Regions from separate parts of the Pseudomonas sp. KB-10 genome, predicted to be linked through region 1. Evidence: riboswitches for the same ligand, from Rfam matches in the RefSeq annotation. Region 1 holds a riboswitch; each other region holds the start of a gene.

Region 1 (7,655 bases):
GGATATCCTCGTGATACCTGGCTGTAGGCCTTATAGATAGGGGCTTTCAGCGACTTGTACAGAAACTGTTCGCTAACATTCCGGTTGTCCACAGAGCGTTTGGATAAAAGGCTGGTTATCTTGTTGATAAGTAGCCGAAGGCCTTGTCTGGCAGGGCTTTCAGCGAACTGTACGGTTTCTCGCCAGGCTCAGTGGCTGCCGGGACGGTAGAGATGGCGATGAGTGGCGTCATAAAGCGTCGACTCGGCAAACGCACCGGGATCCAGTACCCGCCCGACAAGGATAAGGGCTGTGCGGCGAAAGCCCTTGGCGGCGACTTTCTCCTCGATATCGGTCAGGGTGCCTACCACCCAGTCCTGATCCGGCCAACTGGCCCTGTGGATAACGGCAATGGGGCAGTCGGCGCCATAGTGCGGCAGCAGTTCGCTGACGATAGCCGGCAGTTGGCGTACACCGAGATGGATGGCCATGGTTGCGCGGTGCCTGGCCAGGTCATGCAGCTGTTCGCCCTCGGGCATTGGCGAGGTGGTGCCATAGCGGGTGAGGATCACCGTCTGGGCGATATCCGGCAGCGTCAGCTCGGATTCCAGCAGCGCCGCGCAGGCGGCGGTGGCGGTGACGCCCGGGACGATCTCGAACGGAATGCCCAGGGCACGCAGTTCGCGAATCTGCTCGCCGATGGCGCCGTATAGCGAAGGGTCGCCGGAATGCACTCGCGCTACATCCTGGCCACGCGCATGGGCCTGATGCAGCAGGGTGACGATTTCTGCAAGATTCAGCTCGGCGGTATTCACTACCTGTTCGGCGCTGTGGCCTTGCAGCACCGCTTCGGGCACCAGCGAGCCGGCATAAAGGATCACCGGGCAGCTGCGTATCAGGCGCTGGCCCTTGACGGTGATCAGCTCGGGGTCGCCGGGGCCGGCGCCGATAAAGTAGACGGTCATGCGGGTTCTCTATCGAATATGGCCAGCGCGCAGGTGGCGCTGGCGCTGCGGGTTTTCTCGCCGAGCCGGCGCGGCGCTGTGCCTATCTTTGCCGCCAGCGCCAGGGCACAAGGCTCGGCTACGGCGGGGCTGCCGGCGGTGGCTTGGCTGAGGGCGCTTGCGCCTGTCGGCGTCTGATAGCCAGCCAGTTGCTCGGGCGAGAAGAACACCAGCTCCAGACCCAGATGTTCGGCCAGGCCGTGCAAGCCGGCTTCGTCGCGTTTGTGGGCGATGCTGGCCAGGCCCGCGAGATTGTCCACCGTCAGTTCATGCCGAGCCAGGCTGTGGATAAGCAGTTCGAGCAGCTCGTCCCGGCTGCAGCCGCGGCGGCAACCCAGCCCGGCGACGATCTGTGTCGGTAAGGCGGATGGGTGGTCGGAGGCAGTCGGCAACATGAGCAGTATTCGGGCTGAGCGGTGGCGTAGCTCATCATGGCACTTGCCAGCGGTCAACCGCGATTGACCGGCCGCCGCGGCCTGCGTAGCCTTCTCGCTTTTGAGGTTCTTCGCCGCCGAAGCGCGGCGAAGCTAAGAGGGAACAGGGTCGATGCCCTGGCTGCCCCCGCAACTGTGAACGGTTATGCCCTTCGTTAAACCACTGCCAATCGCGGGAAGGTGAAGGGATGCGCGCCGCGCAAGCCGTGAGCCAGGAGACCTGCCTCGACTGACCAGCCACTTGCTCGGACGGGGTGATCCGACGCGGCCAGCACGCCTCTGCGTGCCCGCCTGCGCGTACCCGTCCGCCGAACTTACCGACGCCACGGGGCCTTCCATGAAAACCCTCGCCAAACTGCCTGTCACCATCGTCACCGGTTTTCTCGGTGCCGGCAAAACCACCCTGCTGCGCCACCTGCTGGCCAATGCCGGCGGCCGCCGTATCGCGGTGATCGTCAACGAGTTCGGCGAGCTGGGTATCGATGGCGAGGTCCTCAAGCAATGCTCAATCGGCTGCAGTGAGGAGGAAGCCAATGGCCGCGTCTTCGAGCTGGCCAACGGCTGCCTGTGCTGCACCGTGCAGGAGGAGTTCTTCCCGGTGATGCGCGAACTGGTAGCGCGCCGTGGCGACCTCGACCATATCCTCATCGAAACCAGCGGCCTGGCACTGCCGAAGCCGTTGGTGCAGGCCTTCAACTGGCCGGAAATCCGCAACGCCTGCACCGTCGATGCGGTGATTACCGTGGTCGACAGCCCGGCGGTAGCTGCCGGCACCTTCGCTGCCTTCCCCGACCGGGTGGACGAGCAGCGCAAGCTCGACCCCAATCTCGACCACGAGTCGCCGCTGCATGAACTGTTCGCTGACCAGCTGGCCAGCGCCGACCTGGTGATCCTCAACAAGGCCGACCTGCTCGATGCCGAGGCGTTGGCCGCGGTGCGCGCCGAGGTGGCCGAGGAACTGCCGCCGGCGGTGAAGGTGATCGAGGCGCACGGCGGCGAGCTGCCGCTGGACGTGCTGCTGGGTCTGAACAGCGAAACCGAGCTGCATATCGACAGCCGCCGCACCCATCACGACGATGAAGACGAAGACCACGATCATGAGGAATTCGACTCGTTCCACGTGGAACTACCCGAAGCCGAGGAGGCGCGCCTGCTGACCGCGCTGAAGGCCGCGGTGGCCAAGTACGGCATTCTGCGGGTGAAGGGCTTCGCGGCGATCCCTGGCAAACCCATGCGCCTGCTGGTGCAGGGCGTCGGCCAGCGCTTCGACCGCCACTTCGACCGCGCCTGGCAAGCAGGCGAGCCGCGCCTGAGCCGCCTGGTAGTGATCGGCCAGCAGCTCGACCGCGCGGCCATTCAGGCCGCCCTGCTGGCCGCGCTGGCCTGAGTGATTGTGGGAGGGGCTTTAGCCGCGACCCGGTTCGCTGCCAGTCGCGGCTAAAGCCCCTCCCACAGAACGACTATGCACCTCCTGCGCACCCAGCCCGGCGCCCAACTGCCGGCCGACAGCATCGCCGACCTCGGCCAGACCCCGGCCGAGCTGGTGATCCTGTGTACCGGTGATTCGCACCTCTCACTGTTGGCCGAAGCGGCACGGCAGCTGCCGGAGGACTACCCCAGCCTGCGCCTGGCCAGCCCGGCACAGCTGAGCAACAACGCTTCGGTGGACTACTACGTCGAGCAGGTGTTGCAGCATGCCAAGGTCATTCTGATCTCGGTGCATGGCGGGGTCAGCTACTGGCGTTACGGGGTCGAACGTCTGGTTGAGCTGGGTGCGCGCGGTGCCACGGTGATCATGGTGCCGGGTGATGACAAGCCTGACCCGGAGCTGAGCGCCCTCGGCAACGTCGCTGAGGAAGACAGCCAGCGCCTCTGGCAATACCTGCGTCAGGGCGGGCTGGACAATGCCCGCCAGCTGTTTCGCTGCATCGGCAGCCGCTGGCTGGGGCGTGACGAGGCCTGGCAGGAGCCGCAACCGCTGCCGCGTGTCGGCCTCTATCACCCGCAGCACAGTCCAGTCACTCTGGCCGACTGGCGTGCGCAGTGGCAGCCGGACGCGCCTGTGGTGGCGCTGCTGTTCTACCGCAACCATGTGCAGTCGGCGAACACTGCCTTTGTCGATACCTTCTGCCAGCACCTGTTCGGCCAGGGCCTTAACCCGCTGCCGATTGCGGTGGCCAGCCTGAAGGAGCCGGCCTGCCTGGATCAGGTGCAGGCCTGGCTGGACGAAACGAACGCCGCGCTGATCATCAACACCACCGGCTTTGCCCTGTCCAACCCCGAGGCGCCGCAGGAGCGGGTGTTCCGCCGCGACATCCCGGTGCTGCAAGCCATCTGCTCGCTGGACAACCAGGCGCAGTGGCAGGCCAGCGCCCAGGGCCTGGGCTCGCGCGACCTGGCCATGCATGTGGTGCTGCCGGAGCTGGATGGCCGGCTGATCGGCACTGCCATCAGCTTCAAGGGCCTGGCCTGGCGCAGCGAACGCAGCCAGAGCGATGTGGTGTGCTATCAGGCTCACGAGCCGGGGATGGAATTTGTCGCCGAGCTGGCACGTAACTGGTGCCAGTTGGCGCTCAAAAGCAACGATCAGAAGCGAATCGGGCTCATCCTGGCCAACTACCCGACCCGCGATGGCCGCATCGGCAATGGCGTGGGTCTTGATACGCCGGCTGCCGCGCTGAATATCCTCCGCGCCCTGCAGGCGCAGGGCTACCCGGTGGATAACCTGCCGGACAGTGGCACCGCACTTGTCCACAGCCTGCTCGGCGGCGTCACCAATGATCTGGATGGACTGGACTCACGGCCCTGCGCGCAGAGCCTGGCGCTGGATGATTACCTAGGGTTTTTCCACAGCCTGCCTGAACAAAATCAACAAGCCGTGCGCGAGCGCTGGGGCGAGCCGCAGGACGATCCCATGTTCCGTAGCGGGCGGATGATGGTTGCCGGCTTACGCTTCGGTCTGACCTTCGTCGGCATCCAGCCGGCGCGCGGCTATCAGCTCGACCCGGCGGCGGTGTACCACGACCCGGATCTGGTGCCGCCGCACGGCTATATCGCCTTCTACGCCTGGCTGCGCACGGCCTTCGCCGCCGATGCGCTGATCCACGTCGGCAAGCACGGCAACCTGGAGTGGCTGCCGGGCAAGAGCGTCGGCTTGTCCGAGGGCTGCTGGCCGCAGGCGCTGATCGGCCCGCTGCCGAATATCTATCCCTTTATCGTCAACGACCCGGGCGAGGGCGCGCAGGCCAAGCGCCGCACCCAGGCAGTGATCATCGACCACCTGATGCCGCCTTTGACCCGTGCCGAAAGCTATGGCCCGCTGCGCGATCTGGAGCGCCTGGCCGACGAATACTATGACGCCAGCCAGCTCGACCAGCGCCGCGCCGTGGAGCTGCGTGGCGAGATTCTGGCCAAGGTACGCGAGGCCAGTCTTGACCGCGAGCTGGGCCTGCAACTCAATGACGATGCCGACAGCTGGCTGCCGCAGCTCGATGCCTACCTGTGCGACCTCAAGGAGTCGCAGATCCGCGATGGCCTGCACGTGTTCGGCGAATCGCCGGCCGGGCAACTGCGCCGCGACACCCTGCTGGCGCTGCTGCGCATTCCCCGTGGCGATGGCCAGGGTGCCAATGCCAGCCTGCTGCGCGCGCTGGCGCGCGGCCTTGAGCTGGGCCTCGACCCGCTGGATTGCGATATGGGCCAGCCCTGGGCGGGGCTGCGTCCCCAGGCATTACAGGCTGTGGATAACGGCCTTTGGCGCACCGTCGGCGATACCCGCGAGCGCCTGGAGCTGCTGGCGCTGGGGCTGATCGAACAGCGCCATGCAGGGGAGCGCAGCGAAGCCTTTGGCGCCGAGGTGGCGCTGATTCTCGATGGCCTGGCCGAGCATATCGCGCCGTTGCTGGATGCCTGCGGCGACGCCGAGATGGGCGGCCTGCTGGCGGCATTGGAAGGGCGTTTCGTGCCCGCCGGGCCGAGCGGCGCGCCCAGTCGCGGGCGCCTCGACGTGCTGCCTACCGGGCGCAACTTCTTCACTGTCGACGTGCGCCACCTGCCCACTCCTACTGCCTGGCGCCTCGGCGTGCAGGCAGCGGATCGCCTGCTGGAGCGCCATCTGCAGGACGAGGGCGACCACCTGCGCCAGCTCGGTCTGTCGGTATGGGGCACGGCGACCATGCGTACCGGCGGCGACGATATCGCCCAGGCGCTGGCGCTGATGGGCGTGCGCCCGGTTTGGCAGCCCGGCAGCCAGCGCGTCGAGCGTTTCGAGGTGTTGTCGCTGGAACAGCTCGGCCGCCCCCGGGTGGATGTCACCCTGCGCGTCTCGGGGTTCTTCCGCGATGCCTTCAGCAACCTGATTCGCCTGTTCGACGAGGCGGTGCAGGCGGTGATCGAGCTGGACGAGCCGGAAGACATGAACCCGCTGTCGGCGCGAGTCTGGCGTGAGTCGCTGGCACTCAAGGACAGCGGCCTAGATGAAGCCGAAGCGCGGCGCCAGGCCGGCTGGCGGGTGTTCGGCGCCAAGCCGGGCGCCTATGGCGCCGGGGTGCAGAACGCCATCGAGGAGCGCCTGTGGCAGAGCCGCGCGGATCTGGCCGAGGTGTATCTGAACTGGGGCGGCTACGCCTACGGCAGCGGCGCCGAGGGTGCACCCGCGCGGCAGCGCTTCGTCGAGCGTCTGGAACAGATGCAGGCGGTGCTGCACAACCAGGACAACCGCGAGCACGACATTCTCGATTCCAACGACTACTACCAGTTCCAGGGCGGCATGCTGGCGGCGGTGGAAACCCTGCGCGGGCTCAAGGTGGCCAGCTATCACGGCGACAACAGCCAGCCGGACACGCCACGCATTCGCAGCCTCAAGGAAGAACTCAACCGCGTGGTGCGTGCCCGCGCGGCCAACCCCAAGTGGATCGAAGGCATGAAGCGCCACGGCTACAAGGGCGCCTTCGAGCTGGCCGCGACCGTCGACTACCTGTTCGCCTTCGACGCCACCAGCGAGCTGGTCGATGACCACCAGTACGCGCTGCTCACCGATGCCTACCTGCTCGACAAGGACACCCGCGACTTTATCCAGCAGCACAACCCGGGGGCGCTCAACGATATCCTCGAACGCCTGCTGGAAGCCCAGCAGCGCGGCCTGTGGGAGTATCCCGGCGAGTACCGCGAAGCCTTGGAAAACCTGCTGCTCGATAGCGAGGAAAGCTGATGCGAGCGTTTTTTCTCCCCTCTCCCATTTATGGGAGAGGGGCCGGGGGAGAGGGTTCATCCGGCACCGCCGAGACCGTAGGGTGGGTTAGCCGCCTGTCATGGTTGCTGGCCAACTCGCTGAAGCGGGTGCGGCGTAACCCACCATTGGAGCTATACGGTATATCGCCTGGTGGGTTACGCGGCGCGCCGAGTTTTTCTGCAGACACAAGGCCGGCGTTCAGCGCCGTTAACTCACCCTACGGGTGTAGCGTGCCCATTGTGGGGGGCGCCTCAGCGGCGACGTGCTCGCGGCTAAAGCCCCTCCCACAAAAGCCAGGTGCGACCGCTCACCTCCACGGATCACTGCCATGACCGAACATCACTTCCCCCTTGCCGCCGTGGTTGGCGCCAATTCGCTGAAACTGGCGTTGTGCCTGGCGGCCATCGATCCGGCCATCGGCGGCGTGTTGATCGAGGGGCCGCGCGGCATGGCCAAGTCGACCCTGGCCCGTGGCCTGGCCGACCTGCTGGAGGGGGGGCGCTTCGTCACCCTGCCGCTGGGTGCCAGCGAGGAGCGCATAGTCGGCACCCTGGATCTGGACGCGGCGCTGGGCGAGGGCCGGGCGCAGTTTTCCCCCGGCCTGCTGGCCCGCGCCAACGGCGGCGTGCTCTATGTCGATGAGGTCAATCTGCTGCCGGATCATCTGGTCGACCTGCTGCTCGATGCCGCCGCCAGCGGGGTCAACCATGTCGAGCGTGACGGCATCTCCCATCGGCATGCCGCGCGCTTCGTGCTGATCGGCACCATGAACGTCGAGGAGGGCGAGCTGCGCCCGCAACTGCTCGACCGTTTCGGCCTCAACCTGGCCCTTGATGGCCAGCCGCAACCGGCCGAGCGCGCCGAGATCGTCCGTCGCCGGCTGGCCTTCGATGCCGATCCTGCTGCTTTCCTGCAACGTTGGCAGGGCGAGCATGATGCCCTCGCTGCCCGTTGCCAGAACGCCCGCCAGCGCCTGGTCGATATCCCGCTGGATGACGCCGCCCTGGG
Region 2 (7,655 bases), on a different contig from region 1:
ACCGGTGACCAGCTTGGCGGCTTCCTGCAGCGCCTGCTGCACCTCGGCCAGCGCCGGCAGCGGGATGTGCGGCGGCAGCACGCGGTCAAGAATTCCGTCGCGGCGCATATAGGCGTGGGCCAGCACGTAATCGCCGATGGTCTGCGACTGCCGCAGGCCGCCGCAGTGACCGATCATCAGCCAGCAATGCGGGCGCAGCACGGCGAGGTGATCGGTAATGTTCTTGGCATTGGACGGACCGACGCCGATATTGACCAGGGTGATGCCATGGCCGTCATCCGCCTGCAGATGGTAGGCCGGCATCTGGTAGCGGTGCCAGACCACGTTCTCGATGATCGCCTGCATCTCGCCCTCGGCCATGCCGCGCTCGACCACCACGTTGCCCGGCAGCACCATACGGGTGAAGCGCGAGTCACCCACCAGCATATCCAGGCCATGGCGGATGAACTGGTCGACGTAGCGGTGGTAGTTGGTCAGCAGAATCCACGGCTGCACGTGGCTCCAATCGCTGCCGGTGTAGTGCTGTATGCGCTTGAGAGAAAAATCGGTACGCGCTGCGTCGAACAGAGCCAGCGGCAACGGGTCGATATTCTCCCAGTCATACAGGCCATCGGCGGTGCCGTCGGTGGCGGCAGACAGATCGGTGCTGGGGAACACTCGCGCCAGCTCGGCAGCGGTCACGCCACTGCCGGCCAGCTCGTCACCGCCCTCGACCACGTAGGGGTAGGGAATATTCTGCTGGCTGCGGCCGACTTCCACACGCAGGGTGAAGTCGTTCATCAGAGGACGCAGCTGCTCCAGCAGGTATTTGCGAAAGGCAGCCGGCTGGGTCACGGTGATCGCGTAGGTACCCGGAACCTGCACCTTGGCGTAGGCACGTACGGTGGTCGGCACCTCGCCCTGGCACAGGTAGGTCAGGCGCAATTCGGGATAGCGGAACAGGCAGTGCTCGCTGGCGTCCGGGCGGATGCGCTCCTTGAGGTAGCGCTTGAGTGCGTGACTCAGGGCGCCAGTGGCTTCCTGGTGCAACGCGGCGAGGCGGTCGACCGCCTCTTCGGGAGTGTGGGCAATGATGAAATCATCTGAGCAGGCTTTCACGGCGCATCTTCCTGACTGAACGTACGCGCCTATCTTGCCTGCATCCTTGTGGCAAAACATAGCGTGGCGACCGGCAATTCGGTCGCCACGCTGTCATCAGACGGCAGCCTGATGCAGGCGCGCGTTGAACAGCGGCCCCTGGCTGAAACGCGACAGCGCCTTGGCTGCGGCCAGCACGCCAAGATCGATCAGCGGCTCGATCAGGATCACGCTCATGTAGGCCAGGCCGAAGCTGCCCACGGCGGCCAGGTTGTCACTGGTGAAGCCGTGACCGTAAAAGGCCCAGAACGCGACCCAGGCAACGATGCCGCCCTGATAGGCAGTCGACAGCGCCAGCGCCTGCTTGTAAGAGAGATCGACGTAGGCGGTACCCGGAGCGACGATACGCTTGGCCAACAGACTGATGCCCCACAGCGGAATCAACAGGGTGGTGACGTTCATGCCGTACTGCGGCAAATCGAACTGGGCGAACAGCAGGCCCTGCAGCAGCAGACCTGCGGCCAGACCGATGGCGGTGGCGCCGGCGCCGAACAGCAGCAGCAGGGTCGAGCCAAGAATCAGGTGTACTTCGGAAACACCCACGGGGTGATGCGGCAATACCTCGAAGAAGCAGAATACCAGCGCGGTGGTCAGCAGGCTGCGCAGCGCCAGCGCGGTGACGCCGCCGTTGTCGCGGATGGCATCGCGCGCCAGTTTGGCGGTCAGGCCGAAGGCAGCGACCGCCGTTGCGTAACTGAGGAAAATCTTGGCGCCTTCGACGACGCCCGGTTCGATATGCATGCAAGTTCCTTGGCCGCGCCCACCGCGCGACGATTCGGATGAAGGATGGGCGAAACGCCCGTTGCCGATGGCAGGTCTCCTGGCTCACGGCTTGGCACTTCGCCCGCCTTCCCGACCGAAGTCAGTGGCATGAGGGGCTTCGTTCGCCGCTTACAGTTGCGGGGGCAGCCAGGGCATTGGCAAGATTCACCGCACCCTGTTCCCTTTTCATCCGCGTCACGACTGTGAACGCAGAACCATCGGCCGCCAGATTACCCGCCCGTCTGGCTAAAAAACAGCGGCCAGACTGATCGTCTCAGTCCTCTTCGCACGCACAGTTGTTCCCAAAAGAAAATCGGCTGAAAAAAACCAACTCCCCTGGTAAAAGATCGCTGCCACATCAAAGCAGATGCGGCGTGCTACGCGCCAGCAGCGCTTCGACGTCGATGCCGCGCGGCAGCGTGCCGTAGACGCGGCCGCGGCCCTCCAGGCGGCTGGCGATAAAGGCGTCGCTGACCAAGCTGTTGCCAGCTTCCAGCAACAGCTTGGCCTGCAGTGCCACAGCCATGTCCTCGGTGAGCTGACGGGCGCGGTATTGAACGTCAGCGGTGTCGCTGAAATCAGCCTTGAGCCTTTGGATATGCGCCTTGAGACGGGCATCGCCATGGCCATCGCCCAGTTCGGTGAACAATGCGTCGAGCACGCCGGGCTCCTTGGACAGGGCGCGCAGCACGTCCAGGCACTGTACGTTGCCTGAACCTTCCCAGATCGAGTTGACCGGCGCCTCACGATACAGACGCGGCATGATGGTTTCCTCGACGTAGCCGGCGCCGCCCATGCATTCACTGGCCTCGTAGATCATTTCCGGGGCGCGCTTGCAGATCCAGTACTTGCCCACGGCGGTGACCAGGCGGGCGAACTTGTCTTCCTGCTCGTCATGCAGATGATCGAGCGCGCGGCCCATGCGCATGCACAGCGCCAGCGCGGCTTCGCTCTCCAGCGCCAGGTCGGCCAGGACGTTCTGCATCAACGGCTGGTCGGCGAGGATCTTGCCGCCCACCTGGCGATGCGCGCAGTGGTGCGCGGCCTGGGTCAACGCCTGGCGCATCAGGCTGCTGGAACCGACCATGCAGTCGAAGCGGGTCATGGCCACCATCTCGATGATGGTGGGCACGCCGCGCCCTTCCTCGCCGAGCATCCAGGCGAAGGCGCCGCGGTATTCCACCTCGCTGGAGGCGTTGGCCCAGTTGCCCAGCTTGTTCTTCAGGCGCTGGATGTAGAACGCGTTGCGCGTGCCGTCCGGGCGGTGACGCGGCAGCAGGAAGCAGCTCAACCCCTTGTCGGTGTAGGCAAGGGTGAGGAAGGCGTCGCACATCGGGGCCGAGCAGAACCACTTGTGGCCGACCAGCTCGTAGCCCTGCCCCGGCCCGCCGAGACCGATGGCATAGGCGCGAGTAGTGTTGGCGCGCACGTCGGTGCCGCCCTGCTTCTCGGTCATGGCCATGCCGATGGTGACGCCGGCCTTCTGCTCCATCGGCAGATTGCGCGGGTCGTACTCGGTGGCAAGTATCTTCGGCAGCCACTGCTCGGCGATATTGGGCTGCAGGCGAATGGCGGGCACTGCGGCGAAGGTCATGGTCAGCGGGCAACCGCTGGCGGACTCGGCCTGGCTGTGCAGATAGGAAAGCCCGGCGCGGGCAACATGGGCACCGGCGCGCGGGTCGGTCCAGGGCAGCGACGGCAGGCCCTGCTCGATGGCTGTGCGCATCAGCTCGTGATAGGCCGGGTGGAATTCCACCAGGTCGATGCGGTTGCCGTAGCGGTCATGGCTCTTGAACACCGGCTTGTTCTCGTTGGCGAGAAAGCCCGCCTGCATCAGCGCGCCACCGGCCAATGCACCGTAGGTACTCAAACGCTCGTCGGCCCAGCCGCCATCGTAGCGGCGCACCCACTCCTGCAGTGGCAGATCGAGACGGTAGAGGTTGGCGCCGTCGAGGCTGGGCACCTGGTTGAACACCTCATGGGTTTCGGCGTGCAGACTGGGTTTCATCGGTTTGACTCCTTGGCGCCCACGGCGCGCAGGCAGAAGGTGACGAGGCTGGCGCTGACCTGCGCCAGTTGCAGAGTGGGTCTACCCGCTTCGCGAGCGGCGCGGGCAGGCGGCGACAGCGGTCCGACCAGAGCCTCGGCAATGGCGCCGACCAGGCAGGCCGCCACCAGGCCGATCTGCTCGACACGAAACTCACCAGCGCCGACGCCCTCCTCCAGCAGATCGCTGAACAGCTCGGCGTAGGCTTCACGATAGAGCAGGCGTTGCTCGTCGACCTCTGGATCGACAGGCTCGGCGATCAAGGCGAAGGCCAGACGGCGGCTATGCCAGGCGCGGGCAGCGAATTGTTCCAGACCAAGGCGCAGACGTGCGCTGGCAGTTCCCGGCCCACGCAAGGCAGCAGCCAGGGCATCCACTTCACGCTGACTGGCCGCGGCGAAGACTTCGGCAGCCAGTTCACCCTTGCTGCGAAAGTGCCGGTACAGGCTACCGGTGGCGATGCCAACGTCGTCGGCCAGCGCCTGCATGGTCAGGGCGGCGAAACCACCGGCACAGACCCTTTCCAGCGCGCAGCCGAGAATGCGCTGGCGCTGGGCCTGGTCGCGGTCGATTCGCGCTTCGGTGATGCGGTAAGCCATGGTCTGAATCCTGATTCACTCTGCAGCAGTGAATCAGGATTCAGATCATGGCTAAAGGGACGATCCGGCCAAATCTGCGGCCGAACAGACATCGGTAGACAGGTTGCGCCGAAGCCATCGATAGCGCGGCAGGACTTGTTGCGGCCAGGTACAAGTACCTGGCCGCAACGACTGCAGACATGGGCCGGTAACAGACCGGCCTGGCCTCCATGGCGGCTTGCACCGCCCTACCCAGGCGCAGCGCTAGGAGACGGCGGGCGGCCGGCACAACACCCAGTCGTGCAGCAATACGCGCAGCTCTTCGAACTTGACCGGCTTGGCCAGGTAATCGCTCATGCCGGCAGCCAGACAGCGCTCGCGGTCGCCGCTGTGGCTGTGCGCTGTGATCGCCAGCACCGGCAATTCAGCGCAACCGGGTAGCGCGCGAATTGCACGACAGGTGGCGAATCCGTCCATAACCGGCATCTGGCAGTCCAGAAGCACGGCGTCGACGCTTTCGCCGCGCAGCAGCTCCAGCGCCTCGGCGCCGTTGTCGGCCGTGCGCACGCGGTAGCCCAGCTTTAGCAGCATGCCGCGCGTTACCAACTGGTTGATTGCGTTGTCCTCGACGATCAGCACCCTGCACTGCTGCGCCTGACGTTGCGCGATGCCACTCGGCAAGCGCTGAGGGCGCACGACCGGTATCGCCTGCTGCTCCGGAAGCGTCAGCGGCACGTTGAGGCGGAAGCGGCTGCCGACCTCGGGCTGCGACTCATGGCTCAGACTGCCGCCAAGCAAATCGACCAGTTGCCGGCAGATCGCCAGGCCGATACCCAAGCCGCCGTACTTGCGAGTCATGGAACCGTCGAGCTGGTGGAAACGCTGATACAGGTCACTCTCGCCATGGGCGAAACCGATACCGGTATCACTGACGATCACGCTCAACGGCAGATTATTGCCCTGGCTGCCGACGCGACCGACCTGCAGCGTCACGCTGCCCTCGCTGGTGAACTTGATGGCATTGTCCAGCAGGTAGCCCAGGGCCTGGGCCAGCTTGGCGGCGTCGCCCTCCAGGGTGTCGGGCAAGCTGTCGTCCAGTTCCAGCGCGAAGGTCAGCCCCTTGTCCTCGGCGCGCGGCGCGTACTGCGCACGCAGCCCGTCGAACAGGCCGCGCAGACTGAATGCCTCTCGCCGTGGATAGAGCTTGCCGGCCTGCAGCTCGGTAAGCGCGAGGATATCGTTGACCATGCGCATCATGTCGCGTGCCGAGGCGGCGGCGGTCTTCTGGTACTGCTCCAGCTCGACGTCCATCTTCACCGTCTGCATCAGCTCCAGCGAGCCGATCACACCGTTCATTGGCGTACGCAGTTCATGGGTGACGGTGGCGAGGAACTCGTCCTTGAAGCGGTTGCTGTCGGCCAGTTCCTGGTTCAGCTCCTCGAGCTTGTGCCCCGCTTCCTGAAGGATGCGCGCACGCTCCTCCTTCATCGCGTTGATGCGATCGGCCAGTGCAAGCGACAGCAGGCTGACCTCCAGCGCCGAACCGATCTGGCTGGCATACATGGTAAGAAAGACGTTGGGCAGATAGCCCAGCACCATGAGCGTATTGACGATGCCGCCGACGAGGAAGGCCGTCCAGGCAAAGATGAAGTAGCGCGCCACGCGCATACCGCGCAGCCAGGCGAGGATACCGGCAGCGAAGATCACCACGGTGAACAGCAATGCCAGGTAGGTCGCCAGGCGCAACGCCGTCGCATAACTGATGCTTAGCGCCAGGATCATCACCACGGCGCCGCAGGCCATGAGCAGCAGCAACAAGCGGTCGACCCAGGGACTGTGCTCGGAGGTGTGCAGGAAGCTGCGCGCGAACTGGCAGCCGAACAGAGCGGCAGAGCCGATCAGAAACGGCGTCGCGGCATTGGCCCACCAGGGGCTGTTGGGCCAGAAGAATTCGATGCCGGCGCCGTTGACCGATATCTGATAAAGGCCGAACGAGGCGATGTAGAGAATGTAGTAGAGGTAGCTGGTGTCGCGCACGCTGAGGAAGATGAACAGGTTGTAGACCAGCATTACCAGCAACACGCCGTAGATGATGCCGAGGACGTAGATGCGCCCGGGCTGCTCCTCCAGATAGGCGTTGGGCGCCCACAAGGTCAGCGGCGCCTGGATCGAGCCCTGGCTTTCCAGACGCAGGTAGATGCGCTTGACCTGCCCCGGCTCCAGGTTCAGTTCGAACAGGTAGTTGTTCTGGCGGATCTGTCGGCTGTCGAACGGCAGCGCATCCCCGGTGCGCTGCGCCAGAGCGAAACTGCCGTCTTCGTCAGGCAGATAGAGCTCGAGGTGGTCGAGCGGCGGATAGGCCAGCTCCAGCAGCCAGTTGCGGTCGCCCTGCGCCTGCACGGGGCGATATTCGAGATCCAGACGCAACCAGAACACCGAGCGCGAATAACCGGCGTTGAGTACGGGCTTGTCATGCAGGCGGAAGCTGCCCTGCACGGCCGGCGAAGCGACGTCGTCGATGCTGGCATCGCCGCGCACGTCCTCAAACACATACATGCTCTGCCCCAGCGGCAGCATGCGCATCTGTTCGTCGAAGGTAACGGCGCCCACGAGCGAGGGAAAAACGAAGCTCAAGAAGAGCAGGAGCAGCCGGGACATACGACTCCACTAGCCTTGTCGAACGACACTCAGGCCCCCATCAGCCCTGGATGGCGCCGTCACGCATGGCAGACTTATATATGAATCGCCCTACTCTAGGGACTGTCGAGGCTATTTTCCAGATTCGGCAGGCAGTTTGAGCAAAGCTTGCGTGATGGATTCAGCCAGATACTGCAGGGAGAACACCCCGCCATAGGTCCAGGTCGAAGGCATTCCGGCGAAGCGCCGTTCGCGCACGAAGGGCATCGCCTGCCACAACGGCGAGGCGAACAGCTGCGCCTCCTGGGCAAAGGGCTCGATATGCAGCACCACCCCCTGCTCGATGCGCCCCAGCGCGGTGATCGGCACCTGAGTGATGCCCCACGGACTCGGCGCCAGTGACATCGCCGGCTGCAGGCCGAGCAACGTCAGCGCGTGCTGCGGCATGGAGTTGGGGCCGTTGATGAACACTGCCGTCGGCGATGAAAAGCGAA
Region 3 (7,655 bases), on a different contig from region 1:
TGGTGAGCGGCTTCGAGCAGGCGCGCCAGCACCTCCGCCGATACCTCTCCACCGCTGAAATGACGCATGTCGCGGCGCTCGGCGATGGCGCGGTACACCGCTGAGCGCTCCTCGGGGCTGAAGGCGTGCTCGCTCATGGACGCAGCAGCGCGGCGGCTGCCTCCGGGTTGGACGGCAGGTAGAAGTGGATATAGCTGGCGGTCAGTCGCCCCAGGCGATACACCGCCTCGGCCACCGGCTTGCCGTTCGGACAGCGCCCGCGTACCAGCGGCTCGAGCGGGCTGTCCAGGCGCGAGTGATGGTAGCTATGGCCACGCAGCTCGCCCTCCGGCAGCGTCACTTCCTGCAGGGCCAGCGCGGTCAGGCGCGGCTGCAATGCGGCGCTGCCGGCCAGCAGGCCGAGCATACGGCCGCTGGCGCCCTGCTTGTCACGCAGCTCGTGGAGCAGATAGAGCATGCCGCCACATTCGGCGAGCAGCGGCTTGCCGGCCTTATGATGGGCACGGATGGCTGCGGCCATGGCCTGGTTGCCCGCCAGCTCGGCCAGGTACAGCTCGGGGTAGCCGCCAGGCAGATAGAGGCTGTCTACCTCGGGCAGCGCGCTATCGGCCAGCGGCGAGAAATAGCGCAGCTCGGCCCCCAGCCCCTGCAGCAGGTCGAGATTGGCCTGATAGAGGAAGGCGAACGCCGCATCGCGCGCCACGCCAATGCGCACATCCTTCAACAAGGGCGCGAGTTCATTGATATGCGGCGCGGCGAAGCTCACCGCCGGCGGCAGGTCGACATCGGCACTGGCCGCCAGCGCATCGGCGGCGGCGTCCAGGCGCGCATCCAGATCCGCCAGCTCGGCGGCCTGCACCAGGCCCAGATGGCGACTGGGCAGCTCCACCGCGGCGCTGCGCGGCAAGGCGCCGAACCAGCGAATGCTCGGCGGCAGGGCATCGCGCAGGATTTCGCCGTGGCGCGTGCTGGCAACCCGATTGCCGAGCACACCGGCAAAGGGCAGATCGGGCTGGAAGGTGGCCAGGCCATGGGCCAGGGCGCCGAAGGTCTGCGCCATGGCCGCGCCGTCGATCACGCCCAGCACCGGCACGCCGAAATGACGCGCCAGGTCCGCCGCCGAGGGCTTGCCGTCGAACAGGCCCATCACCCCTTCGATGAGGATCAGATCCGCCTCGCCCGCGGCCTGCCACAGCAGGCGACGGCTCTCCGCCTCACCGACCATGGCCAGGTCGAGCTGGTACACCGGCGCGCCGCTGGCACGGGCATGGATCATCGGGTCGAGAAAATCAGGCCCGCACTTGAACACCCGCACGCGTCGTCCCTGGCGCGTATGCAAACGCGCCAGCGCAGCGGTGACGGTGGTCTTGCCCTGGCCGGAAGCCGGGGCGGCGATCAGCAACGCCGGGCAGTGACGTGTCGTCATCAGAATTCGATGCCCTTCTGCGCCTTCACGCCAGACTTGAACGCATGCTTGACCAGGCTCATCTCGGTGACCGTATCGGCCGCCTCGATCATCCCCGGCAAGGCCCCGCGGCCGGTCACCACCACGTGCTGCAGCAGCGGCCGGGCCTCGATATCGGCCAGCACCGCATCCAGTTCGAGGTAACCGTGCTTGAGAGCGATATTCAGCTCATCCAGCACCACCAGGCCGACGGACTCGTCGCTCAGCAAGCGTCGCGCCACGGCCCAGGCTTCCTGCGCCTTGGCAATGTCGCGCTGGCGATCCTGGGTCTCCCAGGTGAAGCCCTCGCCCATCACGTGATAGCTGACTTCCTCGGGAAAACGGCGGAAGAAGGTTTCCTCACCGGTGCTGGCCGCGCCCTTGATGAACTGCACCACCCCGACCCTGATGCCATGACCAAGGGCGCGCGCGACCATGCCGAAGGCGCTGCTGCTCTTGCCCTTGCCGTTGCCGCTGTGCACCAGCAGCAGGCCGTATTCATCCTGGGCCTGGGCGATCTTCTCGTCGATCAGGGCTTTCTTGCGCTGCATGCGCGCCTTGTGGCGGGCGTCGCGTTCGGCGGATTCGCTCATGCTGTGCTCCTGCAAGTCAGGTGCCCGCGTTGCCTGCTTCAGGAACAGTGCGAACGACAATGAAGAATCGCGATGATCCGCGCGACCTCATACAGGCGCCAATGGCTGGTCAGGCGAGCGGAAGGCGGGCAACACCGAGGCCCCGGTAGAACCGGAGCACTGGCCGGACAACGCCCTCCGCGATGCCGTGGAACTGCGACAGGCCGGTCTCCGGGCTCGTGAGCGAACCTGAAAGGTTCGACGCTGCGCCTTCCCGTGCGAATACACAGTGGCCTTGCAGACTGCGTGAAAACTACTGCGCTCGGCCATGCGGCGTTAAAAACAGTCTCAAAATGCTCATTTACAGCTCGTAAACTCCGCTTTCTCGCCTGTTTTTGCCTTACCTGACCTTCGCTCGCTACGTTTTCACACGGTCTGCTTATGCAGCGTTTGACTCACCTACCGTTGCGGGGGCAGCGCCGGCATTGGAACCGGCTTCCCTGTTTCACCCCGGCGCCGTCGATGGAAACGGCGCGGGGCACCTGAAGCAAGGCGCGCAGGGTAGAGGCTGGCAGCCCTGCCCGTCAACGCCGATACCGCTAATGCCGGGGCGTGAAACCCGGCGGCTTGCTGGCCAGCCACTCGACGAAGGTACGCAGGCGCTCATCCGCCAACAGCGCGTCCCGGCTGTTGTAGCTCAGCGCCAGCTCCTTTTCACTGAACAGCCGATGAATCTGGTTATGGCAGGCCCGGCATACCCAGAGCGTGGCGGTAATACGTTCGTGACGGGCAAAGCGCTTTTGCACATAAGCCTTGTCGTGCAGCGCCTTGGGAATCAGATGGTGACGGGTGAGTGCTACAGGCCGCGCGCAAAGCTCGCAGACCTCGGGCTGAGGCGGCAGACGGATAGGCTCGGCCATGGCGCCTCAGGGGTTGCGGGCAAGCTCGGGCGTGATCACCCGCTTGGCATCGAGATAGACGCGCTGCCAGTAAACATTGTCGAGGCTGTCTAGGCGCACGGTACCGCCACTGGATGGCGCATGTACGAAACGCCCTTCGCCGACATAGATACCTGCATGGCTCACGGCGCGCCCGCCATTGGTGGCGAAAAACACCAAGTCACCACTCTGCAAGGCATCGCGGCGCACGCCTGGGGTGCGCATCGCGCTCAACTCACGTGTCGAGCGAGGCAGACTGATACCGGCAGCATCGCGGTAGACGTAGCCGATCAAACCGCTGCAGTCGAAACCACCTTCCGGCGTGTTGCCACCAGAACGATAAGGGGTACCGACAAGCCCCAGAGCGCGGAACAATACGTCTTCGGCGCCGCCCTGATAGGAGGACGAAGAGACCGGTGGCTGGTAGACGGGCTGGGGAGCTGGAGCGCGACCGCTACAGGCGCTCAGCAGCAGGGCGAAAGAAATGAGGACGACGCGGGGCGTGAGGCGCATAAGCGAGGCAATCCAAAGCCTGAATGCGCCCTACTCTGCCGATTGCAGACAAACGGCGCAACCCTGGGGTTACGCCGTGACACATCAATTGTGGCGTTTGGCTGCCACCTGCTCCTCCACCGGAGCCAGCGCAAGAACACGCTTGGCCTGCAGGTAACTGCGGTTCCAGTAGCTGTCGTCAAGGCTGTCGATGCGCACGCCACCGCTGCGGCTGCTGCTGGAATGGATGAACTGGTCATCGCCCAGGTAGATACCGGCGTGGCTGACGCGACCACGACCGCGGTCGTTGAACAGGATCAGATCGCCCGGTTCCAGATCGGCACGCGCAACCTTGGGCGCGTCGAGGTTGATCAGCTCGCGAGTGGAGCGCGGCAGCTCCAGGCCGACTTCCTCACGGAACAGATAACCGACGAAACCGCTGCAATCGAAACCGGACTGCACCGAGGTGCCACCGTAGCGATAGCGCGTACCGATCAGCGAACGCCCGAGATCGAGCAGGCTGTCGGCCAGCTGCGGCATTTCATAGGGCTTGTCGTCGATCAGCGCGCTGATTTCATCATCAGCAGGCTCGGCCTGATGAGAGAGCGGACGAGCAACCGGCTCGACCTTGGCTTCGCTGATCTGCGACTGCGGCGAATGGCCGGCGCAGGCAGCGAGAAAGACTGTCAGTGCAAGAGGCACGAGGGGTGCGAAGCGTTTTAGCATGGGCACGACCGTGTCGGTTGATTTACAAGTCGGCGACTATGCCCTCTATAACGCTCATTTGCAAATTCTATCGCTGGAAATGTGACCCAGTGGTTTTGCCGCGCCATCTAACGCGCCCGGCTGTCGCACAGCCGGACGAATCAGGCACTAGCCGAGAATCTCGCTCAAGGGAATAAAACGCAGCGCGTCCCCTTCGGCCAGCGTGCTGCCCTCCACTACCTCAGCCAGACCTTCGGCCCACGCGGCACTGCGCAGAACGCCAGAACTCTGGTTGGCGTAAGGCACCACACGACCATTCTCCAGGCGTGCGCGTAGGTACTCTCGACGTTTGCCCGGCTTGTTCCAGGTGAACCCCGCCGGCACAACGAAACCCAGAGGTTCGACCCGCTGCACACCAAGGCGACGCAGTATATAAGGACGCGCCAACAGACCGAAGGTGACCAGTGTGGAGGCCGGATTGCCCGGCAGGCCTATCACCGGAACCCCTTGGTAATGGCCGAAAGTCAGCGGCTTGCCCGGCTTTATAGCCAGTTTCCACAGCGCCAACTCGCCCGCCTCACGCAGCGCCAGGCCGAGATAGTCGGCCTCGCCTACCGACACACCGCCCGTGGAAAGAATCAGATCGACCGCGCCCAACGAGCCCAGCGCCTCACGGGTGCGCTGCAGGTCATCGGGCAATATCCCCGCATCCACCACCGCGCAGCCCAGACGCTGCAGCCAGGCGATCAGCAGGCGCCGATTGCTGTTGTAGATCTGCCCTGGACCGAGCGTCCGCCCCGGCTCCACCAGCTCGTCGCCCGTGGACAGCACGGCCACGCGCAAGCGCCGACGCACAGCGAGCTGCGCCGCTCCCAGAGACGCCGCCAACCCAAGCTCGATAGGGCCCAAACACGTACCGGCAGGCAGCACGCACTCTCCCGCGCGAGTTTCCTGACCTTGGTTACGGACGTTCTGCCCGGCTTTCAGCGCCTCGCGAAAATGCACGCACCCGGCTTCATCGACCTCGACGTTCTCCTGCATCTCCACGGTGTCGGCGCCTTCTGGCAATGGCGCACCGGTGAATATACGCGCGCAGGTGCCCGGCTGCAGGGGCTCAGGCGCAGTACCGGCCTGAATACGCTGACTGACCGGCAGCGGCTGGCCCTCCCAGTCAGCCAGCCGCAGGGCATAGCCATCCATGGCGCTGTTGGCCCAGGGCGGCAGATCCAGCCCAGCGATCAGCGGCTCAGCCAGTACCCGGCCATCGGCCTCAGCCAGCGCAACCTGTTCGGCCTGCTCGATGGGCGCAGCGTCGGCCAGTGCCAGCAGGCGCTGCAACGCCGCTTCCATGGGCAACAGGCCGGGATGATCGCAGCAGGTCATCCGCGCGTCTCGCAGGCGGCGGCTTGCTTCAGGTGCGGCACGAAATTGCAGGGACGATGCCGCGCATCCAGCTGCTCGGCGAGAATCCCGTCCCAGGCGGTGCGGCAGGCGTTGGTCGAACCCGGCAGGCAGCACACCAGCGTGCCGTTGGCCAGGCCGGCCAGCGCGCGCGACTGGACGGTGGAAGTACCGATATCGGCCACGGAGATCTGCCGGAAAAGCTCGCCAAAACCGTCGACCTGCTTGTCCAGCAGGCAGGCGACTGCCTCCGGCGTGCTGTCGCGCCCGGTGAAACCGGTACCGCCGGTAATCACCACGACCTGCACCTGATCCTCGGCAATCCAGGTCGCGACCTGAGCGCGAATCTTGTACAGATCGTCCTTGAGCAGCACCCGGGCAGCCAACTGGTGGCCTGCGCTGGTCAGGCGATCGACCAGCAGTTGTCCCGAGGTATCGGTCTCCAGCGTACGCGTGTCGCTGACGGTCAGCACGGCAATATTCAGCGGCACGAAAACCGCCTCGGCCTTATGGTTCATGACAGACATCCAATTGCGAGAGAATGAGCCTGTTATATCACACAGACTGCCTTCGGAGACTGCCCGCATGCCCGCACCCAACTCCCCACTCACCTGCTCTGTATTGCTGCTTTCCGGCGGCCGCGGCCAGCGAATGGGCGGGCGCGACAAGGGGCTGGTGCAATGGCGCGGCCGGCCGCTGATCGCCTGGCTGCACGACCTGGTCAGGCCGTTGAGCGATGATCTGATCATCTCCTGCAACCGCAATAGCGAAAGCTACGCACCCTACGCCGACCAACTGGTCGCCGATCCGGACCACGACTTTCAAGGGCCGTTGGCCGGTATTCGTGCCGGCATGGCCGCGGCACGCCACGAGCAGATGCTTGTGCTGCCATGCGATGCCCCGCTGGTGGACCGTGCACTGATCGAATCACTGCTCGCCCACGCCGGCAGCCAGCCGGTGGTGATTCGCCAGGGCAACTACTGGCAACCCCTGTTCTGCCTGCTGCCGACTCGATTGAAGGAGGATCTGGAGCACGCCTGGCAGTCCGGCGAGCGCAGCCCGCAACGCTGGTTCGGCAAACTTTCCCCCATCGCCGTCGTTTGCCCGCCGGACGATGCGCGGCTGGCCAACCTGAACACCCCCGAAACGCTGGCAAAAAGCGCACCTGCAAGCTGAAGCCAAACGCCCGCTGCGGAACTCGCAAAACAGTTTTACGTCTGAGCGAAGGTATGGCACCCATTTGAATGCAAGGAGAAAGACCATGACCAAACGGATCATCCCCGCCCTGCTGATGACCCTCGGCTTCGTTGTAATGGCCGGCTGCTCTACGCCGTCGGTGATCACGCTGAACGACGGGCGTGAGATCCAGACCGTGGACAAGCCAAAATTCGATGAGGAATCCGGCTTCTACGAATTCGAGCAACTTGATGGCAAGCGCGCCACGATCAACAAGGATCAGGTGCAGACCGTCAAGGATCTCTGAGACCAGACCAGAGGCGCGACCGACTAGCACCGGGTTCGCCCCGGCTGCAGAAACGGCGGATCAGCCTGCAGATTTTTTCAGGCTAACCCCTTGTGCGGTAAAAGTTTTTCGGTAGAATACGCCTCATTCGGAGTGTAGCGCAGCTTGGTAGCGCGTCTCGTTCGGGACGAGAAGGTCGCAGGTTCGAATCCTGTCTCTCCGACCAAATCAAAAACCCGCCTTAACCGGCGGGTTTTTTATTGCCTGCAGCTTTCTCGGCGTCAGCCTTTCAGCTCAAAAAGCCCGCCACCTGATCGGCATCGAATGGCCAGTTCAGCTCACTACCGGTATCACAACGGCGCAGCACTGGAATGCGCAAACCGTACTGTTCGACCATTCCTTCGTGCTCGGCAATGTCGATCAACTCGACCAGCAGACCATTCTCGACGAACGGCATCAGCAACGCCTCGGCCACCTCACAGAGATGACACCCCAGGGTTCCGAAAAGTTGGCATTCAGGCGTCATGTGCGCACCTCACTATCCGCAAGGTGCGCAGTTTAACACCGGGCTGGATCAGCTCACGTCTCCGCCCTTGCCTGCCTGACCGGCGAGCAGCGACTGCAAGCCGTCGAGCAGGCTG
Region 4 (7,655 bases), on a different contig from region 1:
GTCTGGGCTTCGGCGCCGATATGCGCGACTACGCCATCTGCCTGCCGATGCTCGAACATCTCGGCGTCCAGAGCCTCAAGCTGATGACCAACAACCCGCGCAAGGTCAAAGCGCTGGGCGACATGGGCATCGCCGTGGATCATCGCGTGCCGCTGCAGATCGCGCACAACCCGTACAACAAGCGCTACCTCGCCACCAAGGCCGGCAAGCTCGGCCACATGCTGGGCAACCAGCATCAGGGTGAGGCCGAGGAAAGCCTGTGACCCGAGGCCAGGTGAAGCGCCGTCTGGCGCTGGCCTGGTGGCGCCAACTGGGCGTGGCATTGGCCCCGCTGCTGGTGTTCAACCTGCTGTTCGGTGGCGGTAGCACCACAGTGCTGACCATGCCGCTGTTCATCGCCGGGCTGGCGTCCATGTTCGTCAGCCTGCCGCTGTTTTCTGCCTACAAGCGCGCTCTGATCGCCACCGAAAAGGCCCTCGACAGCGAAGCCGAGCCCGCCGCCTGGCTGGAGCTGGATCGCGTACGCCTGCGTGCGCTGCTTGGCGCTGCGCTGCCGGCCTGGATCGCTGCGCTGGCAGTCCTGGCTGGCCTGGAGGCGATTCCGCTGGTGCTGCTCGGGCTCTCCAGCATCGTGCTGCACGGCCTCTATCGCATTCCCCGCCAGCTCGGCTGAAATGCGCACATGGCTGCTCGCTCTCTGCCTGCTGGCGCTACCGCTGGCGGCAGCCGAACGGGTGATCAGCCTTGCCCCATCACTCAGCGAGATCATGCTCGACCTGGACGCAGCCGACTTGTTGGTTGGCGCGCTCGAAGGTGACGAGCGTCCCGCAGCGTTGGCGCACCTTCCCACTGTCGGCCGTTATGGCCAGCTGGAATTCGAACGTCTGCTGCAGCTGGCGCCGGATCTGATCCTGATCGCGCCAGGCAGCGTGCCGCCCGCGCAGCAGGCGCAGTTGCGCGGGCTAGGCATCGATCTTTTGCTCGTCGAGCCGCAACGCCTCGACCAACTCGGTGATGTGTTCGTACGCATTGGCAAGCGAATTGGACGGCGGGAGCGGGGCGAGCAGCTGGCGTCCGAGTTTCACGCCGAGCTGGTTGCATTGCGTCAGCGCTACCGGCGCGATCGGCCCCTGTCGGTGTTCTATCAAATCTGGCACCAGCCGCTCTACACCATCGGTGGCCGGCAACTGATGGGTGATGCCCTACAGGTGTGCGGAGCGCGCAACCTGTTCGATGACCTGCCGCAGCCGGCGCCTCAGGTCAGCGTGGAGGCGGTGCTGGCGCGTGACCCCGATGTGATTCTTGGCGGCAGCAACGCCGAATTGTCCGGCTGGCAGGCCTGGCCCCAGTTACATGCGGTGCGCCGGGGGCAGGTGTGGGCGGTGCCGGACAAGGGCCTGGAACGACCCAGCCGGCAGATGCTGGGCGCCATCGAGCAGCTGTGCGAGCTGATGAGGGCCGCACGCTAGTTCATGGGGCGCTGCGCACCCCAAGCAGGTTGCGTGCGTGCAGTGGCATCAGAGTTGCGGCGTCCAGGTCAGCGAGAGCAGGGCGCTGCGGCCTTCCTCGCGGTAGCCGTAATAACTCACGCTGCTGAAGAACGGATCATCAGGGCGGCTGTACAGGGCCTGGGAATAGTTCTTGTCCAGCAGGTTGTCGATCTTGACCTGCCAAAGCAGCTCCTCGTCCATCCGCCAGCTTGCGCGCGCACCCAGCAGGCCGTAGCCGGCGATCTTGCGATTGTTGGCGGCATCGTCGTAGCGGCCGGAGAACGCCTGCCAGGTCATGCCGGCGGCGAACGCGCCGAACTGACGATCCAGGTCCAGGCTCAGACTGCGCTTGGCGCGGCGCGGCAGGGTGTGGCCGCTGTTGCGATCACGCGGGTCGAGCAGATTGGCGCCGAGGGTCGCCTGCCAGCCCAGCAGTTCGCGTTCGATATTCAGTTCCAGGCCCTGCAGACGCGCCTTGTTGACGTTCATTGGAGTGCTGAAGAAGGTCACCGGGTCGCTGACCACGGTGATCAGGTCCTCGACCTCGGTACGGTAGGCCGACAGGCTCCAACGGGTATCCAGGTGATCGCCGCGCAGTTGTGCCTCGTAGGTCTTCGAGCGCTCCGGGGCGAGATCCGGGTTGCCGCCGTAGAACGAACTGGTCGGGAAGTAAAGGTCGTTGAAGGTCGGTGCATGGAAGCCCTCGCCGTAGCTCAGTACCAGCTCCAGACGCTCGGCCAGGTCCAGGCTCAGCGCCGCGTTCCAGGTGTTCTCGCTGCCGAACTGCTGGTTGTCGTCGTGGCGCAGGCCCAGTTCGGTGGCGAAACCGTTGCCACGATAACGGTGCTGGGCGAAGGCGGCCCGGTTCCAGCGTTCGCTGTGGCTGAAATCGCTGTCGCTGCCCAAGCGCTCCTCGTACCAGTCGAGGCCGAGCAGTACCTGGTGAGCGTCGCCGATTCGCAGGCTGTTGAGCCAGCCGGCGCTGTCGCGGTAGGTGTTGTAGACATAGTTGTTGTCGGCATTCAACGGGTCGCGGTTTTCACTCTTGTCCTCACCGTGGCCGAGCTCCAAGCGGCTGCTCCAGCGCTCAGCGAGCTGTGCCTCGAGATGACCGGCGACACTGGAGACGCTGAAGTGTTCGCTGGGATTGCCCGGATCGAAGCTGAACAGATCGTCGTATTCACTCTCGCCGCGTTGCTCAAGCAGGTTCAGGCCACCCTTGAGGCGGTCAGTGAAGCGATGCTCCAGACTCAAGTTGAAAGCCTTGCGGCGCAGGCCGTCGTGGTCATTGTCGTAGCCACGCCCATCCTGGGAGCGGTCGAAACCGGCGCGCTCGACCAGGCTGGCGCCGAGGTCGACGCGGGTGCGCTGGTCGCCGCCGGATAGACCCAGGCTGCGTTCGAACGTCTGCTGACTGCCGGCGGCCAGGCGCAGGCGTGGCTGCAGGCCTTCCTCGCCGCGCCGGGTGAAGATCTGGATCACCCCGCCAATGGCGTCGGAGCCGTAAAGCGCCGAACGGGCGCCGCGCACAACCTCGATACGCTCGATCTGCTCAGGGCTGAGAAATTCCAGGCGGGCCAGGCCGCTGGCGGCCGCATTCAGACGTACGCCATCGACCAATACCAGCGTCTGGTTGGCGTTGGCGCCACGTAGGAGCAGGCTGGTGAGGCTACCGCGACCGCCGCTCTGCACGATGGACACACCGGGCACGCGGCTGAGCAGGTCGGGCACGCTGCTGGCCTGCAGGCGCTCGATGTCCGCTCGCTCGAACACCGTGCTGGCGGCGGTAGCCTGTGCTTGTGGTTCGGACAGGCGTCCAGAGGTAACGACCAGCGGCTCGGCCAGATAAGGTTCGGCAGCCTGCGATAGGCCTGGCGTGACGGCTATGGCCAGAGCCAGAAGGGGCAGTTTCATTCTATTTCCTCAACGGTCGGCAGACGGTTGAGGAGGGCAGGCGCAAGCGCGGGCAGGGCGGCGCTTGACCGTGTCGCCCTCCGCAACACCAGTCACACCGCCTGGGCCGGTCTCCGGGCTCTCGACCCGCGTCCGCCTTCCCAGGTATGGCCCAGTGGCTACAGGACGTGGCGCAAGCTCAGCGCTCGCTGTCGATTACCGTTGCGGGGGCAGCGTCGGGATTGCTCATGAAGAGCGCACCGACTTCCCGTTCAGCAGACCGTTGAAAACTACCTGCGTTGGCAATACTGCGTTAAGAACGGCGTCGTGTGCGAGCCCAGTCAAAAATGCTCATTTACGACTCGTAAACTTCGCTTTTTCGGCCGTTCTTGCCTCGCCTAGGTTTTCAACGGCCTGCTGACGCCGCTTGCGCAGCACACCCTGGCGGAACATGAAGTGCGCGCACCTTAGTTCGGGTGGGTATGAATGACAAGCAAGCCCCGCTCATCCGGCGATGAGCGGGCTTCATGCTCAAGTCTGCAGCAGGCTCAGGCGTTGGCGTACCGCGCGTTCGATACCGGCTTCGTCGAGGCCGCATTCGGCGAGCATCTGGCTGGGCTTGGCGTGCTCGACGTAGTAGTCGGGCAGGCCGAGGTGCAGCATCGGCACCTGGCAATTCTCGGCGGCGAAGAATTCGCTGACCGCACTGCCGGCGCCGCCCATGATGCTGTTTTCCTCGATGGTCACCAGCAGCGCATGGCTGCTCGCCAGTTCGCGCAGCAGGACTTCGTCCAGGGGTTTGACGAAGCGCATGTCGACTACCGTGGCGTCCAGCGTTTCGCCGACGCGCAGGGCTTCGGCCAGTTGCACGCCGAAGGCCAGCAGGGCGACGCCCTTGCCCTGACGGCGCACCACCGCTTTGCCAATTTCCAGCGGCTCCAGGCCAGCATCGAGCGGGGCGTTGGGGCCGCTGCCGCGCGGGTAGCGTACGGCGGCCGGGCCGTCGAACAGGTGACCGGTGGTGAGCATGCGGCGCAGCTCGTTCTCGTTGCTCGGGGTCATCACCAGCATGCCGGGGATGCAACGCAGGTAGGACAGGTCGAAGCTGCCGGCGTGGGTCGGGCCGTCTTCGCCGACCAGGCCGGCGCGGTCGATGGCGAACAGCACGTCGAGGTGCTGCACGGCGACATCATGGATCAACTGGTCATAGGCGCGCTGGAGGAAGGTGGAATAGATCGCCACCACCGGTTTGGCGCCTTCGCAGGCCATGCCGGCCGCCAGGGTCACGGCGTGCTGCTCGGCGATCGCCACGTCGAAGTAGCGCTCGGGGAAGCGCTCGGCGAAGGCCACCAGGTCCGAGCCTTCCTTCATCGCCGGAGTGATGCCGACCAGGCGGTTGTCGGCTGCGGCCATGTCGCACAGCCACTGGCCGAACACGTTGGAGTATTTCGGGCCGCTGGGCTTCTTGGGGGCGGCGACAGGCGTTACCGGCTCCAGCTTGGTGATGGCGTGGTAGCCGATGGGATCAAGCTCGGCCGGGGCGAAGCCCTTGCCCTTCTTGGTCACCACGTGGAGGAATTGCGGGCCGTCCAGGTCGCGCATATTGCGCAGGGTCGCCAGCAGGGTGGGCAGGTCGTGGCCGTCGATGGGGCCGACGTAGTTCCAGCCCAGCTCCTCGAACAGGGTGCCGGGCACCAGCATGCCCTTGGCATGTTCCTCGACCTTGCGCGCGATCTCCCAGGCGCCGGGCAGGTGCGAGAGGATCTTCTTGCTGCCCTCGCGCATGCTGGCGTAGGTGCGGCTGGAGATGATCTTGGCCAGGTAGTTGGACAGGCCGCCGACGTTCTTGGAGATCGACATGTCGTTGTCGTTGAGGATCACCAGCATGTTGGCGCCGACGTCGGTGGCGTGGTTGAGCGCCTCGAAGGCCATGCCGGCAGTCAGCGCGCCGTCGCCGATCACCGCCACGCTCTTGCGCTTCTCGCCTTTCAGGCGGGCGGCGATGGCCATGCCCAGCGCCGCGCTGATGCTGGTGCTGGAGTGGCCGACACCGAAGGTGTCGTACTCGCTCTCGGAGCGGCGCGGGAAGGCGGCGAGGCCGTCCTTCTGGCGCAGCGTAGCCATGCGCTCGCGGCGACCGGTGAGAATCTTGTGCGGGTAGGCCTGGTGACCGACGTCCCACACCAGGCGGTCATCGGGAGTGTCGAAGACGTAGTGCAGGGCGATGGTCAGCTCGATGACGCCGAGGCCGGCACCGAAGTGCCCGCCGCTCTGGCCGACGCTGTAGAGCAGGTACTGGCGCAGTTCATCGGCGAGGGTTTCCAGGTCCGCTTCGGCCAGGCGGCGCAGTTCGTCGGGCGTGTTGGCGCTGTCGAGCAGCGGCGTCAACGGGCGCTCGCGGGGGATCTCGTGGAAAGTGGTCGGCATCAGGCGAATCGTTATAGGCGTAAAAGATGCGGCAGTTTACCTGATGCCAGGAAAACAGCCCAATCTGCTGACCACATCGGCGCTACCGGTAATTTCGTGCAAGGAAATCCAGCAGCAGGGCGCTGACCCGTTCGGCGCATTCGCCCTGCAGCCAGTGGCCGGCGCCAGGCAGATCGTGGCGCTCCAGCTGCGGCACCTTGTCGCCCATGCGTTTCAGCGTCGGCGCTTCGAAGCGGCCCACCGGGTCGTTTTCCCCGAGCAGGAACAGCGTCGGCTGCGTGATCTGCAGTCCGGCCAGGTGCTCGGTACGCTGCCAGTTGCGCTCGAAGTTGCGGTACCAGTTCAGCGCGCCGCGAAAACCGTGGCGCTCGAAGGTGCGCAGGTAGTGGGCGAACGTCGCCTCGTTGCACCAGGCCGGCAGCGGCAGGTCATCCGGCACGCCATCGAACAGCCGCGCGTCGGCCGGTTTTTCCGTCGCCAGCAGGGCATCGCCCAGGCCGCCGAGCAGCAGACGCAGGCTGCGGCCGATGCCTTCGTCCAGTTCGGCCTCGGCCACGCCCGGCTGCTGGAAGTAGAGAATGTAGTGGAAGCGCCCGGCAAAGGCCTCGCGCATCATCTCGATGACCGGGCGTTTCGGCCGGCCGCCGAAAGGCACCGACAGCGCGCCGAGCGCCTTGACCCGCTCAGGCTCCAGTAGCGCCAGGTGCCAGGCCACCGGCGCGCCCCAGTCGTGGCCGACCACCGCTACCTCGCGCTGGCCGAGCATGCCCATTGCCGCCTGGATATCGCCGCACAGGGTGAGTAGGTCATAGGCCGCCGGGTCGGCCGGCGCGCTGCTGGCGCCATAGCCGCGCATTTCCGGGGCGAACACGCGATAGCCGGTGGTGGCCAGCGCCTCGATCTGCGGATGCCAGGCGTACCAGCACTCGGGAAAGCCATGCAGCAGCCACACCGGCCGGCCGTGCTTGGGGCCGGCGCTGTACAGGCTGAGTTCGATGCCATTGGCGGCGAGCAGGCGGTGATCGATATGCATGGAGATGTCCTTACCAGGTGTCGATAAAGGGACGTTTCTTGCCATCACGCCGGGGCGGACGTGGCGCCGCATTGAGGCCGCGCAGCAGCCAGGCGCGGCTGTCTGCCGGGTCGATCACGGCGTCGATCTCAAGGTAGCTGGCCATGTTCAGCGCCTTGCCGTTGTCGTAGGCCTTGGCCACCAGCTTGTCGAACAGCGCCTGGCGCGCGGTCTCGTCCGGCTGGGCTGCCAGCTCCTTGGCGAAGCCCAGGCGTACCGCGCCTTCCAAGCCCATGGCGCCGAACTCGCCACTGGGCCAGGCAGCGGTGAACAGCGGCGAGTGGAAGCTGCCGGCCGCCATGGCCTGAGCGCCGAGGCCGTAACCCTTGCGCAGCACCAGGGTGAAGAAGGGCACCGTAAGGCTGGCGGCGGTGACGAACAGGCGCGAGACATGACGCACCGTGCCCTGTTTCTCCGCTTCCGGCCCGACCATGAAGCCGGGGGTGTCGCATAGCGAGACGATGGGCAGATCATGGGCTTCGCACAATTGCAGAAAGCGCGCGGCCTTGTCGCCGGCCACGGCATCGATGGCGCCACCCAGGTGCACGGGGTTATTGGCGATCAGCCCGAACGGCTTGCCTTCGATACGAATCAGCGCGGTGATCAGGCCGGGGGCGAACTGGCGGCGCAGCTCCAGCACGCTGCCGTCATCGGCCAGCAGCTCGATTACTTTGCGGATGTCGTACACGCGCAGGCGGTTTTCCGGGATCACCTGGCGCAACTCGCGGGGATCGCTGCACTGCCAGTCGCTCACCGGGCCCTGGAAATAGCCC

The links. A riboswitch is a leader RNA that binds a small molecule or an ion and turns the genes downstream of it on or off. The one in region 1 is predicted to bind cobalamin.
Region 2: another riboswitch for cobalamin. It lies ahead of DXK50_RS19320 (energy-coupling factor ABC transporter permease); the one in region 1 lies ahead of cobW (cobalamin biosynthesis protein CobW).
Region 3: another riboswitch for cobalamin. It lies ahead of cobO (cob(I)yrinic acid a,c-diamide adenosyltransferase); the one in region 1 lies ahead of cobW (cobalamin biosynthesis protein CobW).
Region 4: another riboswitch for cobalamin. It lies ahead of DXK50_RS19690 (TonB-dependent receptor domain-containing protein); the one in region 1 lies ahead of cobW (cobalamin biosynthesis protein CobW).

What each region holds. Positions count from the first base shown of each region.
Region 1 is NZ_QYYB01000001.1:905,932-913,586, forward strand. Features, by position in the region: gene cobM (precorrin-4 C(11)-methyltransferase) at 189-944, opposite strand; gene DXK50_RS04220 (cobalamin biosynthesis protein) at 941-1,378, opposite strand; cobalamin riboswitch at 1,465-1,659, shown strand; gene cobW (cobalamin biosynthesis protein CobW) at 1,755-2,804, shown strand; gene cobN (cobaltochelatase subunit CobN) at 2,880-6,626, shown strand; gene DXK50_RS04235 (ATP-binding protein) at 6,976-7,655, shown strand, end outside.
Region 2 is NZ_QYYB01000007.1:213,143-220,797, forward strand. Features, by position in the region: gene amn (AMP nucleosidase) at 1-1,098, opposite strand, end outside; gene DXK50_RS19320 (energy-coupling factor ABC transporter permease) at 1,195-1,878, opposite strand; cobalamin riboswitch at 1,931-2,134, opposite strand; gene DXK50_RS19325 (acyl-CoA dehydrogenase family protein) at 2,258-3,907, opposite strand; gene DXK50_RS19330 (TetR/AcrR family transcriptional regulator) at 3,904-4,545, opposite strand; gene DXK50_RS19335 (hybrid sensor histidine kinase/response regulator) at 4,789-7,182, opposite strand; gene DXK50_RS19340 (iron-siderophore ABC transporter substrate-binding protein) at 7,294-7,655, opposite strand, start outside.
Region 3 is NZ_QYYB01000003.1:417,237-424,891, reverse strand. Features, by position in the region: gene bluB (5,6-dimethylbenzimidazole synthase) at 1-137, opposite strand, end outside; gene DXK50_RS10555 (cobyrinate a,c-diamide synthase) at 134-1,426, opposite strand; gene cobO (cob(I)yrinic acid a,c-diamide adenosyltransferase) at 1,426-2,037, opposite strand; cobalamin riboswitch at 2,222-2,577, opposite strand; gene DXK50_RS10545 (hypothetical protein) at 2,616-2,936, opposite strand; gene DXK50_RS10540 (C40 family peptidase) at 2,943-3,467, opposite strand; gene DXK50_RS10535 (C40 family peptidase) at 3,552-4,172, opposite strand; gene DXK50_RS10530 (molybdopterin molybdotransferase MoeA) at 4,320-5,534, opposite strand; gene moaB (molybdenum cofactor biosynthesis protein B) at 5,531-6,070, opposite strand; gene mobA (molybdenum cofactor guanylyltransferase MobA) at 6,138-6,728, shown strand; gene DXK50_RS10515 (YgdI/YgdR family lipoprotein) at 6,814-7,035, shown strand; tRNA gene DXK50_RS10510 (tRNA-Pro) at 7,164-7,240, shown strand; gene DXK50_RS10505 (glutaredoxin family protein) at 7,304-7,540, opposite strand; gene DXK50_RS10500 (DUF5610 domain-containing protein) at 7,589-7,655, opposite strand, start outside.
Region 4 is NZ_QYYB01000007.1:289,155-296,809, reverse strand. Features, by position in the region: gene ribA (GTP cyclohydrolase II) at 1-263, shown strand, start outside; gene DXK50_RS19700 (MFS transporter) at 260-673, shown strand; gene DXK50_RS19695 (cobalamin-binding protein) at 675-1,469, shown strand; gene DXK50_RS19690 (TonB-dependent receptor domain-containing protein) at 1,518-3,404, opposite strand; cobalamin riboswitch at 3,492-3,700, opposite strand; gene dxs (1-deoxy-D-xylulose-5-phosphate synthase) at 3,915-5,810, opposite strand; gene DXK50_RS19680 (alpha/beta fold hydrolase) at 5,893-6,843, opposite strand; gene DXK50_RS19675 (acetyl-CoA carboxylase family protein) at 6,854-7,655, opposite strand, start outside.